DNA from 2 places in the Acinetobacter soli genome. Region 2 is predicted to be linked to the other one. Evidence: predicted binding sites of a transcription regulator. Region 2 holds the regulator's gene; the other holds the start of a gene.
What was found. The regulator PhoB, encoded in region 2, activates phosphate uptake and scavenging genes when phosphate is short. The targets are predictions, from matches to a motif close to TGTCATNAANCTGTCATAA.
Positions count from the first base shown of each region.

Region 1: a site for PhoB is predicted at 3,930-3,948, ahead of KCV09_RS06090 (porin). Genes of this name have one in related genera too.

Region 1 covers NZ_CP073241.1:1,326,223-1,333,845, forward strand. The annotation lists gene KCV09_RS06060 (O-succinylhomoserine sulfhydrylase) at 1-81, opposite strand, end outside; gene KCV09_RS06065 (alpha/beta fold hydrolase) at 221-1,318, shown strand; gene KCV09_RS06070 (NAD(P)-dependent oxidoreductase) at 1,323-2,195, shown strand; gene KCV09_RS06075 (hotdog fold domain-containing protein) at 2,279-2,797, opposite strand; gene KCV09_RS06080 (YARHG domain-containing protein) at 3,131-3,400, shown strand; gene KCV09_RS06085 (HIT family protein) at 3,432-3,845, shown strand; gene KCV09_RS06090 (porin) at 4,086-5,177, shown strand; gene KCV09_RS06095 (YidB family protein) at 5,217-5,843, opposite strand; gene KCV09_RS06100 (DUF6231 family protein) at 5,948-6,409, opposite strand; gene KCV09_RS06105 (DUF2797 domain-containing protein) at 6,443-7,312, shown strand; gene lpxB (lipid-A-disaccharide synthase) at 7,343-7,623, opposite strand, start outside.
Region 2 covers NZ_CP073241.1:2,711,099-2,718,721, reverse strand. The annotation lists gene KCV09_RS12535 (SDR family NAD(P)-dependent oxidoreductase) at 1-364, opposite strand, end outside; gene KCV09_RS12530 (TetR/AcrR family transcriptional regulator) at 557-1,255, shown strand; gene phoB (phosphate regulon transcriptional regulator PhoB) at 1,452-2,162, shown strand; gene phoR (phosphate regulon sensor histidine kinase PhoR) at 2,172-3,530, shown strand; gene zapE (cell division protein ZapE) at 3,684-4,778, shown strand; gene KCV09_RS12510 (sulfite exporter TauE/SafE family protein) at 4,865-5,623, shown strand; gene asd (archaetidylserine decarboxylase) at 5,677-6,528, opposite strand; gene KCV09_RS12500 (sulfurtransferase) at 6,525-7,373, opposite strand; gene pncB (nicotinate phosphoribosyltransferase) at 7,481-7,623, opposite strand, start outside.

The DNA of each region.
Region 1 (7,623 bases), 1.4 Mb from region 2:
GCCTTCAAAGCTGCGGTTATGACCGGTTCGAATGGATAATGTGTCTACTTGATATTCTAATTCATCGTCATGGCTATGCATTGCTGTGCTCTCAGTCTTAAGACCGCTCATATAAAAATGCCAACATTTTGAGCGTGTCATGTATTTAAGGTCAAGGTAAAAGATCAATTAATCGCTTAGACTGCATCCAAACCCTTTCGGATTTTGGAAAATGCAAAGAATGGATTCACTCAAATCCCTTATTCACAACCAGCAGATCAAGCTTAAACATCTTTCGGCTCGACTCTTTAGGGAAGAATCTCTCGTTATTTCTCAAACTACGCCTTATCAGGTGATTGGTGAGTTTGGGCAAACACGCATCCGCTATTATGCAGCAAGCACTAAACGATATAAAGAACCTCTGGTTTTTGTTGCACCGCTTGCCATCAACATGGCCATTTACGATCTTTATCCGTATCGCTCATTGATTCGTTACTTTCAAGAAAACGGATTTGATATCTATCTGATTGACTGGGGCCGTTTAAGCTATCGTGATCGACATCTGAATTTTTTATCGTTCATCGATGACGCCCTACCGCGTTATTTAAAGATGATTTGCGCACACGCCAAAAGTGATCAGGTGTCGTTGCATGGCTGGAGTATGGCTGGGATTTTTGTCATGCTCTATACCGCCTTGCATCATGCGAAGCATGTAAAAAACCTGATTGTACTGGGAAGCCCTATCGATAGTTATGCCTCGGGAAGAATTGGCAAGCTGTATCGTTTTGTCCATAACACCATCCAAAAAAATCCGTCTCTTGAACGTCGCATTTATGCGGGTTTACCCAAAAAACTGATTCATACGCCGGGCGTGTTAAATGCGTTGGGATTTAAAATTTTAGATCCTAAAGGCTGGATTGATGGTCACGTACAGTTACTTAAAAATCTTGAAAGCAAAAAACTGGTTCAGGAGCATGCCACACTGAGTCACTTTTTAAATAACATGATTGATTATCCGGGGGGAATCAATCAGGACATGCTATTTAATGTTTGGCTACAAAATCCATTAAAAGATGGCAAAATTCAGCTTAAAAATACCATAGTCGATCTAAAGAATATTGATTGCGCGCTTTTGGTGGGTGCAGGTCGTTCCGATCAGCTCGTCACAGCAGACGCGGTAAAACCATTAATTAAATTGACAAACAGTACAGATGTCACGTTTACTCTTATTCCGGGTGGACATCTGGGTTTGATGTCGAGCCAAGCCAGTTCCGAAGAGTTTTGGCCGCAGTTTAAAGATTGGTTAATACAACGTTCAACGCAAATAAAGAAAGAGTAAATCTATGATTCAATCAGTTGCATTTATCGGTTTAGGCGCTATGGGATATCGTATGGCGTCGCATTTACCGAAGCATTTTGACACGGTCTATGTATGGAATCGAAACTTTGAAAAAGCCAAACAACACGCCAATGAGTATGGTACTCAGGCAGTTGAACTTGAACAGGCTGTACAAGCCGATGTTATTTTTTCATGTTTACCTACCAGTAGAGATGTCGAAAACCTGATTGAATCGTTACAACTTAAACCCGGCACCATCTGGGTAGATTGTACCAGTGGCGTGCCAGACTCGGCGCGCACCTTGTCTGAAACACTTAAAGCCCAAAATGTAGATTATCTCGATGCACCAGTGAGTGGTCAGACCATTGGCGCCGAAAATGCAACACTTACCGTGATGGTCGGTGGTGATGCCGCTGCCTTTGAGCGTGCCTATCCGGCGATGCAAGCGATTGGCAAATTGATCAAACATGTAGGTACATCTGGTGCGGGCTTTGCCGTGAAGGCCGTCAACAACATGTTGCTTGCAGTTAACCTGTGGTCGGTGGCAGAAGGATTTACTGCACTCAAAGCCCACGGCGTTAATTTAAATGAAGCGCTAGACTGCATCAATGCCTCAAGCGGAAAAAGTGGCGTGACTGAAACCGTGTTGCCTCAGCGTGTGTTAAATCGAAGCTTTCCGGTCACATTTGCACTTCCGCTCTTAGCAAAAGACACTGGAATTGCATTAGATTTACTGCAATCTGCAAAACTTCCTGCACCAGTGATAGGATTAACGCAAAGCCTGATTCAGGCCGCAAGCGCAACAGCCGACGAAAATAGTGATTTTTCTGCGGCTGTAAAGTTTTATGAATCTTGGAGCAAAATCACACTTGAATAGCCAAAATTTTAAAAGTCGCATGCTTTTACTATAAGCTATTCATACAAGTCATTTTTTAGGTAAGAGAATCATCTAGTGTTCTTTTACCTTTTTTTATTCTTTTCTGTCACCCAAAGGGTAATGACACCATCAACCACCAACACGCCATCGGCTGTGTGTGCCTGAACCTGAATTTCAAAATCACCCGTATGCCAATCTTGTGCAATCGAAGCGGTCAGCTTGATATCTGAGTCGGCCTTCGCCAAATAACTGACTTGCATTCCTTTGGGTAACCAACGTAAATGTTTTGGAACAGATGCTTCTGCCAATACGCCCATTACAAATTCAAGCCCATTACAAATGGCAATCACGTGCACTGTGCCAATATGATTTTCTAAAGATCTTCTTTTCTTGATATGGGCGATACAGCTTTGCGTATCTAAATGCTCAATCACAGGATCAACTGTTTTAAAATAAGGTGCGACCCGACTCACTACTTTAGATAAAACCGTTAAACCACCCGGTATATGGCGGAGTGATTTAAATAGCGCCAATACATCATTTTCATGTAGATGCGGCTGCTTTAAAAATTTTGCTTTTAAACTTGAAATATAATGACTCATGTCTTTGCTCTTTTGAGAATTTGATTGCATTACACTGGGGTGATCTTAACTACCGTACTCAAATCACGCACTAAACTGAAATTGAGGGTATCACCCAGATGCACTTTTGATAACAATAAAAACTGAACCACTCATTTAAAACCATAAAAACTAAGCTCTTTTTATCGCCTCATGAAGTCCAACAAGAATTATCGGCGCTTTTTTACAAGATATGGATGAAATATGAAGCGAAATTACACTTGAGTAATTATTCAGCATTGAATTATTTTTGAAACCCCTTATATTGGGAAATAGGTCGTTACAATTAAGTCGACGATACAAGAGGAAAAGCGCATGAATAAGCTTGCTGTTGCATTTTTTACTGGACTCATTACCTTAAGTGGTGCCTCAGTGTTCGCTGCAACACCTGAACAAGAGTGTAAAAAACTGCAAGATGATTACAACCTCATTTATGCAGCAAAAGGCTTCTGCTTTAAAGATCCGGAAGCGAAAGCCAAATATGGTAATGATAACTGCTTTACCACCAAGCCAAAGTTTTCAGACAAAGAGCAGCAACGACTTGACCAGATCAAAGATCGTCAGAAAGAATTGAACTGTAAATAATCCCTGCTGTTGATGTTGATAAGGAATAAACATGGCTTACGATGACCAAAACATTTTTGCGCGTATTTTACGTGGTGAACTTCCGGCTATAAAAGTGTATGAAGATGATCACGTGCTTGCATTTATGGATATCATGCCTCAGGCCGATGGTCATACACTTGTGATACCAAAAACTCCTGCTGAAACTCTGCTGGATTTACCAGCTGATGCAGCAGCCTACACCATTCAAATTGTGCAAAAAGTTGCGCAGGCAATTGAGAAAGCACTTGATGCAAAAGGCATTGTATTAATGCAATTATCTGGTGCGGCGGCAGGTCAAACGGTTCCACACGTACACTTTCATCTGATTCCAAGTTCAATTCATGAACTCGGCCGCCATGCAGCCCAAATGGGTGATCAAGAGAAAATTGCTGGGTTTGCAGAAAAAATTAAAGCTGCACTCTAGTCGTTATAGAAATTAAAAGGAGCTTCGGCTCCTTTTTTATTGGTCAATTTAAGCATATAGAATAAAGATAAGTTTTCCATAACTCGTCATTAAATTGTCACTTAGTCTTCACCCCTTTGTAACAAAGTTTGCAGATACTGCTTAGCAAGTTGGTGAGCTTATGTAACTTTTTGTACAGAAGCAAACTTATAAAAGTGAATTGGATCTTCTGCCAGTTACAAAAAATCGTGGAGATATTTAATGAAAAAATTGCTTCTTGTTGCTGCTGTTTCAACGTTGGGGTTTAGTACTGTTCAAGCTGCACCTACACTATATGGTAAGTTGAACGTGACTTTGGATCAGGCTGATAATTTCGACTTTGCAGGCAACAACGTGACAGCGCTTAACTCAAATGCTTCACGTATCGGGATTAAAGGCGAAGAAAAATTAACCGATAAACTTTCTGTACTATATTTGGCAGAATGGGCAATTTCGACTGATGGTTCTGGCTCTGACGGTGACTTGAATGCGCGTAACCGTTACTTGGGCTTAAAATTCAAGGATATCGGTAGCCTTAAAGCAGGTAAATACGATTCTTACTTTAAAACTGCGGCGGGTAACAACCAAGACATCTTTAACGATCACACCATTTTGGATATGACCTCTGTACTACATGGTGAAGAGCGTCTGAACAACGTGATTGGCTTTGAAACTGATAAAAATCTGATCATTCCGGGTTTGCAGTTCAATATCATGGCGCAGCAAGGCGAACAAAATACTGGTGACAATACTGCTTTGGGCCAAGAAGGCAAACGTAATGGCTTTGGTGACAGTATTTCAACCTCACTCAGCTACGAAAACAAAAAATATGGTTTGGCTGCTGCTATTGCAGGTAACTTTGGTGTGGCTGGTAAATACAATGCCTACAACCTTTCTGGCATTTACTCAGATGCAATCCGTCTGACCGGTTCGGTTGATTTTGCAACTTATGGTCTAGATGGTTTTGTGGTAGGTGCGTTATGGCAAAATGCCAAACCAACTGACGATACTGTATCGACCACTGCAAGCTCTGTTGTGACCTCATACCGTGGCCTTGAAGAAGATGCTTATGGTATTACTGCAGCGTATGCGTTCCCATCAACACCATGGAAACTCAAAGCTGAATATATTGCCTCAGATACGTCTGTAGATACGCGTTCAGATCGCAAGATTTCACAATATGGCCTTGGGGTAGATTACAACCTCAATAAGCAAGCCCGCTTGTACGGCGTGTTGGCTCAGCAAAAACGTGACTGGTTAGCTAGCGATGATAAGCGTACCGTGATTGGTTTAGGTATGGAATACAATTTCTAAGCCTTACAGCTTACATAAAATAAAAGGGCTAATGCCCTTTTATTTTTTTAAGAAACCCGAAACCAAATTAAGCACATTTTGAATATCTTGATTGGCTTCTTGTGAGTTGGTCTTATCGCCTTGAGGCGTTAACGAGTTGATAATTTGTGGCAAAACTGACGAAATAGCACTATATACATCCTGCTTAGGTGCTTGAGTTTGCTGTGCCACCTGCTCGACCTCTTGATCATCAAAAAGCTGCTCAACCTGCTCCTTAGCCACATCGTGGTTATTGGTTTGCTGAGGATCCACCCAGCTTTGCACCTGAGTACCCAGACCTGCATTTTTAAGCTTATCGAGCGCGCCTTGCAAACCACCTTGCTTTTGAATCCATGCCAAAATAAGTGGTACAACTGCAATCAGTAACGTTTGCGCTGTACTTTTGCCTGCTCCCGTTGCCGATGTATTTGAGCTGTTTCCAAACTGATTGAGCACTGAGCTTAAAATCCCGCCTAATCCAGTATTGGTATTTTGCTGCGGATTCGCTTGTTGCTGCTGCGTTTGGCCACTGAGTTGCCCAAGTACACTACCTAAAATCCCACCCAGCCCGCTATTTTGCGAAGATTGGGAATTATTGCCAAGCGCCTGCTTTGCGAGCGTTTCAACAATATTTTTTAAATCTGTCATTGTTTGAATCCTGCCATCATTTTTTCTATCGTCTTAAACAGCATAGAAAAAGCAGAGAGCGGATTCAAAATACAATTTGTATTTTTTTACTTAACAATGATGTATTACCAACGAAATTTATCCCAGTTTTCAGGGTTGGCCCAAAATTTGGAGTTAAACCAGTCTGGTACATGTTTATAGGTCAAAATGTTAAATTGCCATAACGCAAAATCTGCCTCGTGAAGGGTTTTATCAATTAACTGGGTAAATCCTAATGAGCGCAATAATTTCTCGTCTTGTCTTTTACTGACCACCACAATCCGTTTGGCCATTAAATCACGCAAACGGACCAGTACTTGCGCTTTTTCTGTCTCTGAAATGTTTTGCATTTCAGCGGTATCAAAAACAACAAAACCCAAATCATAACGCTGCGTAAAAGGAAGACTTAAAAACGCATTTACGCTAAAATAATGCCACTGAATTGCGCTATTTTGGTCAATATTCTGACCTATACAAAGTGCAGTATGTATGGGCTGTTCACTTGATAAATCGTCTAGCATAGAAGTGATGACATTCTGTTCAGCCATAACTGCAACCTTTCTTGATGAGAGTTTAAATTCATGGAACTACAAGGCATTTGCCATAAAATGCACGCAGCTGCCAAAGACTGTAGTGTAACTGATCCACACACAAGCAAGGCAAATGTTGAATACAAATTTGTTCTAAATCGTTCAGAAGTTGATCTTCCATTTGTACCGGGCCAAGAAGTCGAAATTGAATGGACAGGTAATATTTATTGCACTTCTTGTGGTGCTAAAACACCTAAATCATATGCACAGGGTCACTGCTTTAAATGCTTTAAAACCAAAGCAGAATGTGACCTATGTATTATGAAGCCCGAAACCTGTCATTATCATTTGGGTACCTGCCGTGAAAATGAGTTTGCACACAATGTGTGCTTTCAGCCGCATATCGTTTACTTGGCGAATTCAAGTGCATTAAAAGTGGGAATCACTCGTATCAGCCACATGCCAACCCGATGGCTTGATCAAGGTGCGACACAAGCCTTACCTATTTTTCGTGTTGGTTCGCGTCGTTTATCGGGTCATATCGAAACTTTATTTGGCTCTCAGGTTGCAGATAAAACTGACTGGCGTAAGCTACTGAAAGGTGAAGCAGAGCCGCTAGACCTTATAGAGCAACGCGATCAGCTTGTGCAAGAATTTGCACCTAAAATTCAGGCGATTCGGGATGAGTTTGGACAAAACCTTGAATTTAATGAAACGATTGAATTGCTTGAAAATGAAAAACCACGCGAATTTATTTATCCGGTAGAGCAATATCCAGAAAAAATTAAATCATTGAATCTGGATAAAACCCCTACCATTCGTGGTGTTTTACACGGGATCAAAGGTCAATATCTGATTTTTGAACAAGGCGTGATCAATGTTCGAAAGTATTCAGGTTATGAACTGATTATCCGTACTTAAATTCAGTTAAAGGAGCTAATCGCTCCTTTTTTAGGTCTGAATCAATTTCAAAATTGCATCTACAGGGTTTTCTGTATCACCCGAAATAAGTTGTTTATGCATACTCAAGTGCTGCAAGGCTTGCAGTTGAGCCGTTTCCGTATGCATGAGCCTCTCTATTTCATTGGCTAAACGCTCGGGAGTCGCATCAGACTGAATCAGTTCTTCGATGACTTTCTTGCCGGCTATAATGTTGGGTAAAGAATAATACTGAATTTTGACCAGAAGTTTGGCAATGATATAAGTGATGGTATTTAACTTATAAAAAGTGA
Region 2 (7,623 bases):
TGCCATAAATCACGCCCCAAAAGTTAATGTTCATTATCCATTCCAGATCTTCATAGCTTTCGCCTTCAACTGTTGAGCCAAGCGCGACACCGGCATTGTTGAAGATCATATTGACCGAGCCGTGGTTTTGCACGGTTTCTTGTGCCCACTGCTTAACAGCGTGGCGGTCGGCCACATCGACTTTTTTGGTGGTCACGCGAATTTGATAGGGTTTAAGTAGCGCAACTGTGGCCTCTAAGCCTGCTTCGTTTACATCACTCAACGACAAGTGACAGCCTTCTTTTGCAAGCAATAGCGCCAATTGCTGACCAATCCCTGAACCTGCACCGGTAATCGCTGCCACTTTATTTTTAAAATTTTTCATGTTCGCTTCCTTCAAGTTTGAGCGATTGACCCATTTTGCCACGTCGCACTCAACATCACTATATTTTTGACAATCCACATTGTCAATATAGTCCAAGTACCAGCAAATACCAACACCAGCCGATGACTGATTCGGTCATTTGTAAAAAAACTTGCTACACTAACAACAGACTTTCGGAGAACCCTTGCAGCGATGACCGCAGCCAAACTTGATCGACACAGTGCGTCGTCTTCCAAAAAAAAATCGCAGGAGCGCCAGTTTAAGGGGCTGTCCCTGACTGAGCGGAAAACGGCAAGACGAGAAAAACTTATCGAAGCTGGAATTGAAGCCTATGGCACTTCAGGCTTTTTTTCTGTAACCGTCAAAGACATTTGTAATCAAGCCAAGCTCACAGAGCGTTACTTTTACGAATCTTTTAAAAAGAGCGAAGACCTGTTTCAGACGATCTTTTTAAAACAGATCGAAACGCTGCAAAATAATGTGATGCAAGCCGTCATGAAACACAACGCCACGCCGGAAAACATGATCGATGCGGGCTTAACTGCTCTCTTACGCACCCTTAAAGACGATCCACGCTTGGCGCGTATTATTTATATCGATGCCATGCTGGTACAGGAATTACATAATCAGGCCACCATTCAAGAAACCATGATGCGTTTTGATCGCATGATTCAGGCACTGGTGATGCTGAGCATGCCCAATCTACGTTATAGCGAGCAAGAGCTTTCACTGGTTTCTTCAGGTCTGAACGGTTATGTCACACAGGTGGCGATTCGCTGGGTGATGGGTGGCTTCAAACAATCTCTAGATGATGTGCTGTTTGCCTGCCGGATTGTGTTTGTGTCGCTGCTGGAAAAGCTGTCACACGATCCGGCTCAATCTAAAGCTTGACCACAGCCTAGATCGATGAAATCTCAATGACGACGCCCGTATTAAACGATCGGATTGTGGTTTTATTTGTCACAATTCATTGCAAAAATCCACTTCAGTGCAATTTTTGCAATGATACTGTCATAATTAATCTTTGTAATAAGCCTGTCATAAATAAAAGCGGTTTACCGTTTGAACCCTTATAGGATATTGCGCTGTGAAAGATGACTATATTTTAATCGTCGATGATGAATTACCCATCCGCGAAATGATCCATACCTCTTTGGATATGGCAGGCTTTCAATGTTTGCAGGCAGAAGATGCGAAACAGGCACATCAGATGATTGTCGATCAGCGCCCAGTTCTGGTATTACTCGACTGGATGTTACCCGGCGGGATCAGTGGGGTCGATCTGTGTCGCCGTCTCAAACGTGACGAAAATCTGGCTGAAATTCCAGTGATTATGCTCACTGCACGTGGCGAAGAAGACCATAAGGTACAAGGCCTAGATGCAGGTGCAGACGACTACATGACCAAACCGTTTTCCACACGTGAATTGGTCTCTCGCATTAAAGCCGTGTTGCGTCGTGCCAATGCACTCAGCGGTGAAAAAGTAATTGATGCCAACGGCTTGATTTTAGATCCAGTCAGTCAGCGTGTCAGTTTTGGCAGCAATATCTTAGACATGGGGCCAACCGAGTATCGTCTTTTGGCCTTTTTTATGACCCATCCTGAACGCGCCTATACCCGCGCACAGTTGCTCGATCAGGTCTGGGGTGGCAATGTTTATATTGAAGACCGAACTATTGATGTACATATCCGACGCCTGCGTAAGGTACTCGAACCTTTTGGTGTCGATCGTTTTGTACAGACCGTGCGTGGCACGGGATATCGCTTCTCGACCCGCGCAGATTTGGCAGCAGGCTAAGACTTGACTATGTACGAACCGTATCCTGTCCCCGAACTGGCGCGTGAGCATAAACGCTTTCGTTACAGTAGCTTATGGGCATTTGCCAAACAGGATTTACGCCTACTGGCCTTTCTTCTGGTGATTGCCGCCTGTATTGGTCTGGGTTTGGGCTACTTTTGGGCCGGTATTTTTATTGCCTTTCTGATTTTTTTTGGCTTGCAGCTTCGGTCGTTGTACATTGTTAATGAATGGATCTCGAATCGTCCCTACGATACCCCGCCCAATTTAAACGGTATCTGGGGCGCATTGTTATTCAATGTATATCGGGCACAGCGTCAAGAGCGGATTGTACAGGCCGAAATGGTCGGACTGATTGACCGTGCGCAATCGTCATTGATTGCACTCAATGAAGCCGTGGTGCTAATTGATGACCTGCACCAGATTGAATGGTGTAACCCAGCGGCAGAAGGTTTACTGGGCATCAAGATTCTCGATCGCGGTCACAATATTTTAAGTATTTTACGCCAGCCCAAATTTATTGAATATTTTAATCATATTGATCAGGCGCCCGACGGCATCAAAATCAAATCGTCGTTGTTTGACGATCAGTATGTACAGATCAAATTGACCCGTTTTGGCGAGCAAAGTCGTTTGCTGGTGGCCTACGATGTCACCCGAATTCACAATCTTGAGCAGATGCGTAAAGATTTTGTCGACAATATTTCGCATGAATTACGTACGCCTCTGACCGTTTTGAGCGGCTATATCGAAACGTTCACCGATCAGGAAGATTTAAATCCACGCTGGAAACGCGCTTTCGATCAAATGCAATCACAAACCAAACGCATGAATGCACTGGTGAATGATCTGCTGTTACTTTCGAATCTGGAAAATAATAAAACCATTGCCAAAAATCAGATCATTGAAATGCCAAGTCTGATGAATCAGCTTTTTGACGACGCCCAAGCCTACAATGTTGACTACGGACATACCCTAAATCTGGATATCGACAGCCACTGTGATCTGATTGGCTCCGATATGGAAATTGCCAGCGCCTTTAGTAATCTGATCACCAATGCCATCAAGTACACGCCCAAGGGCGGAATTATTACCATTGGTTGGCACGACGATGGCGAACACGGCTACTTTACCGTACAAGACAACGGCATTGGTATAGATCCCAAACACTTGCCGCGTTTGACCGAACGTTTTTACCGTGTCGACAGCGCCCGCAGCCGTGCCACAGGCGGAACGGGTCTTGGGCTGGCCATCGTTAAACATGTGCTGATGCAGCACGGCGCTTATCTCGATGTCGTATCTAAAGAAAATGAAGGTTCGACGTTTAAGGCCATTTTCCCCAAAGAACGTTTGTACCAGATGATGTAAACACACCCTCTGCTCTGTATTGCTGGGCAGCACAACATGCTGATTCCATCTGTTAAAACCGCCATAATCTGCGTATAGTGGCGGTTATTGTTTTTATAATCATAACAAATCTTGATCAAGCCCCCTTCAAGATGGGCTATACGAGCAATCGACATGACACAGTACACCGGCCAGAGCCCAAAACAGTACTATCAGGCTCTGATTCAGCAGCAAGCCATTTTGGCTGATCCTTCGCAGCAGGCGGCAATTGAACAATTAAATGAGATCTGGGAGAAACTGGAACGCCCCAAAGCATTTTTTATACAGCGCCCTATTCGTGGGCTTTATATGTGGGGCAGCGTTGGCAGCGGTAAAACATGGCTGATGGATATTTTTTACCAGTCCTTAAGCTATAAAAAGAAAGTCCGCATCCATTTTCATCATTTTCTAAAAAACATTCATCAGCAGCTGGTGCATTACCGCGGCACGCGTGATCCACTTCAGCACATTGCCAATGACCTGATTAAAAAATATAAACTGATTTGCTTCGATGAGTTTTTTGTCAGTAATGTCACTGATGCGATGATCTTGTCCAATCTGTTTAACTTACTGTTTGCCAAGCGCGTGATTTTAGTGGCAACGTCAAATATCGATCCAGATAATTTGTACAAGCATGGCTTACATCGAGAGCGTTTCTTACCGACCATCCGCCATATTCATACGCATTGCCACATTCTCAAGATTGGCAATGCCCTCGATTATCGCGTGGTAAAAGGCCACCATGTTCTGGATCAGTTTTTCTATTCGCCCCTCGATGCAACGGCCGATGCATGGTTAAGCAGTATTTATCGGCATCTGACCCAGCACAATGCACATCCCACGCTGATTCAAATCAATCATCGCGATTTAGAGGCACTTGGCGTACATGAGCGCGTGGCGTGGTTCAGCTTTGATCGGCTATGCCGCGATGCACGTAGTCCGGCAGATTTTATCGAGCTGTGTCGTCGCTATGACCATGTGCTGATTAGCAATATCACCGAGTTAACGGACGCCATTTACGATGCAGTGCGACGCTTTATTTATCTGATTGATGAGTTGTATGAGCAAAAAGTAGTGCTGTATTTGACTGCTGAGCAGCCGATTGAACAGCTCTACACAGGTGAAAAGCTCAAATTCGAATTTCAGCGCACCTTTTCGCGCTTACAAGAAATGCAAAGTCGTGACTATCACGAGGCACGTATAGCCGTCACGCATAAAGAGATTCATTAAAACCATAAGCTGCTGCGTAGAGGTCTTGCTTGCCACATCTCGATCTCGCGCAGTCGATGATTCACACAATAAAAACGGAGTTTAGCGTGGCTTTTATCGATTTTTCCATCGTTCAGATCAGTGTCATGCTCATGGCTGTTCTGTGTTCGTATATTATTTTTGGCATGATTGGCTTTGGAACGGCGCTGATTGCCAGCCCAGTTCTCCTCCAGTTTTTACCATTGGCCGAGATTATTCCCTTACTGGCACTTCTAGATTTATGTGCTGCCCTATCGAATCTCATCAGAGATGGTAAAAAAGCCGATATGATCGAGCTTAAACGGCTGATTCCGCTGATGTGTGTGGGTAGTCTAATCGGATTTTTATTGCTGCTTAAAATTAAACCTGAAACGTCTTTATTGGCTTTTGCGGTATTTATTTTACTTTATGCGCTTTATGCATTAAGTGGAATTCAACCTGAGCGTCGCTTTGACTCCAAACATGTTGTTCCTTTTGGATTCGGCGGTGGGTTATTGGGTGCCATGTTTGGCAGTGGCGGATTTATGTATTCGATTTATTTAAATGGTCGCTTACAAGACCCACAAAAAATCCGTATCACACAAACCACACTCATTGGCTGTAGTACGCTGCTACGCGTCATCCTATTTGCACTTGCTGGGGTGTATTTTTCGTGGCACATCTTCGCACTGATGCTGCTTTTTATACCATCAATGCTGATTGGCAGCTACGTGGGAAAACACATCACGCTTAAACTCTCTAAAGTACAATTTTTAAAAATTATTCATGTGGTGATTTTTTTCTCTGGGCTTTCAATTTTACTGAAATATGCTTTGACCCATTCATAATTTTTGACCATGTACAGCCTGTCTACTCAGGCTGTACACGACACACATATTGATTAAAGCGTGTGGCCGAGTTTCTCACCCATAACCACCACCGAGTTGGCTTTAAACTGGCTTTCCCAAGCCATTTTGTCTTTTTCAAACAAAACAATCGCGGTAGAACCCAAGTAAAAACGACCCAGCTCATCGCCTTTTTCAAGCACCACATCATGATGGTTCAGCTCAAGGCGTCCAGTCGGTTTCACCTTGCCTGTGACCACGGTTTCAATTCCAGCCACAATCATCGCGCCCACCAGCACAACGGCCATACGGCCCAGCTCGGTATCAAACAGGCACACCATACGCTCGTTACGTGCAAACAGACCCGGAATATTTTCGGCTGTCACCTGATTCACCGAAAACAGCTCACCCGGAATATACAAGGTTTCAGTTAAACGGCCTGTTAGCGGCATATGCACACGATGATAATCGCGTGGCGATAGATACACCGTTGCAAATTGCCCGTGTTTAAATGGCTGCGCCAGTTGCGGATCGCCAATCAGTTTTTCAACCGAAAAAGACTGTCCTTTGGCCTGAAACACCTCACCATCATCGATACTACCGATTTGTGAAATAGCACCATCGGCAGGCGACACAATACTGTCTTGGGCATTGTCGATCACACGGACGCCATCTTTTAAGGCACGGGTAAAAAATTCGTTAAAAGATTTGTACTTTAGGGCATCGGCCTGTTGTGCAATCGATAAATCAATGCCGTATTTACTTTTGAACGCCTGAATGACCGCGGTTTTGACCAGCAGATTTTCGCTCTCGGCAAGCTTACCCACCACGCGACTTAACTGATGCTGTGGCACAAGCGATTGTGCTTTTATAAATAAATCTTTTTTTAATCGTGTCGTTAAGCTCAAAATGGCTGTTCTCCAGTAATCACAGGACTATCGAGGCGATTGCCCCATTCACTCCATGCCCCGTCGTAAGCACGCACCGGCCAATCAAGCAAACGTGCCAAAATATACGCCAATCCCGAACGATGGTGGGACTGACAATACACAATAACAGGCTGGTCAAGACGAAAGCCGAGCTGTTGCAATCGGTGCTGAGTGCGTTCAAATGGATGCAATTTTAGATGATTTTCGCGGTTTAGGGCAGTACTCCATTCAAAATGAAGTGCGCCGGGCATATGTCCACCGCGTCGGGCAGCCAGTCTTAATCCGGTATATTCGTCATGTGTGCGGCAATCCCAAAGCTGTACCGATTGACTGTCAATCAAGGTGCGCAGCTCATCATACTGGATTTGATATTGGGCAGCATGTGAAGTATCGACTGGGTATAAATGACTGACGGGTTCAACCGTATCCACCTCGGACGTGGTGGGTAATCCGGCGCCAAGCCACGCATGAATCCCGCCATTAAGCAAACTGGTTTGGGTAAATCCGAGGCAGTGTAAGGTCCAGATCAGTCGTCCTGCCCATGCACCACCTTCGTCGTCGTAGACCACTACATGATGTGAGGGTGAAAGATTCAAATGGCGAATCAGGGCTTCAAGTTGAGCCTGATCGGGTAAGAGTCCCGTAGCGAGTTCTTCCTGACGAACCAGTTGTGCCGGACGAAGCGCGTAAGCATGTGCCAAATGCAATTGTTCATACACCGAGCTTCGGCTTAAATCGACAATACGCAACTGCGGATGATCCAGATACGCCAGCAGTTCGTCGGGCTCTATCAATAAACCCAAATTGATTTCAGGTACGGCCATTTCGTTTTAATCACATTCTCTAGGTTTGCCATGCCTCATCTTAGCATAGGCTTTTTTCAGGTCTTTCTGTTTTTCATGCATCTTTAGCAGAAAAGGTGCAATCACTTTTACACCAGTACCACATCTTCAATGTCAAATACCTGACGTAAATAGGCCAAGAACGTGTCGTTATCGGTCATGGTTTTGCCCGGACTGTCTGAAATTTTCGCCACAGACTGTCCATTGCACTCGACCAGCTTTAATACAATAT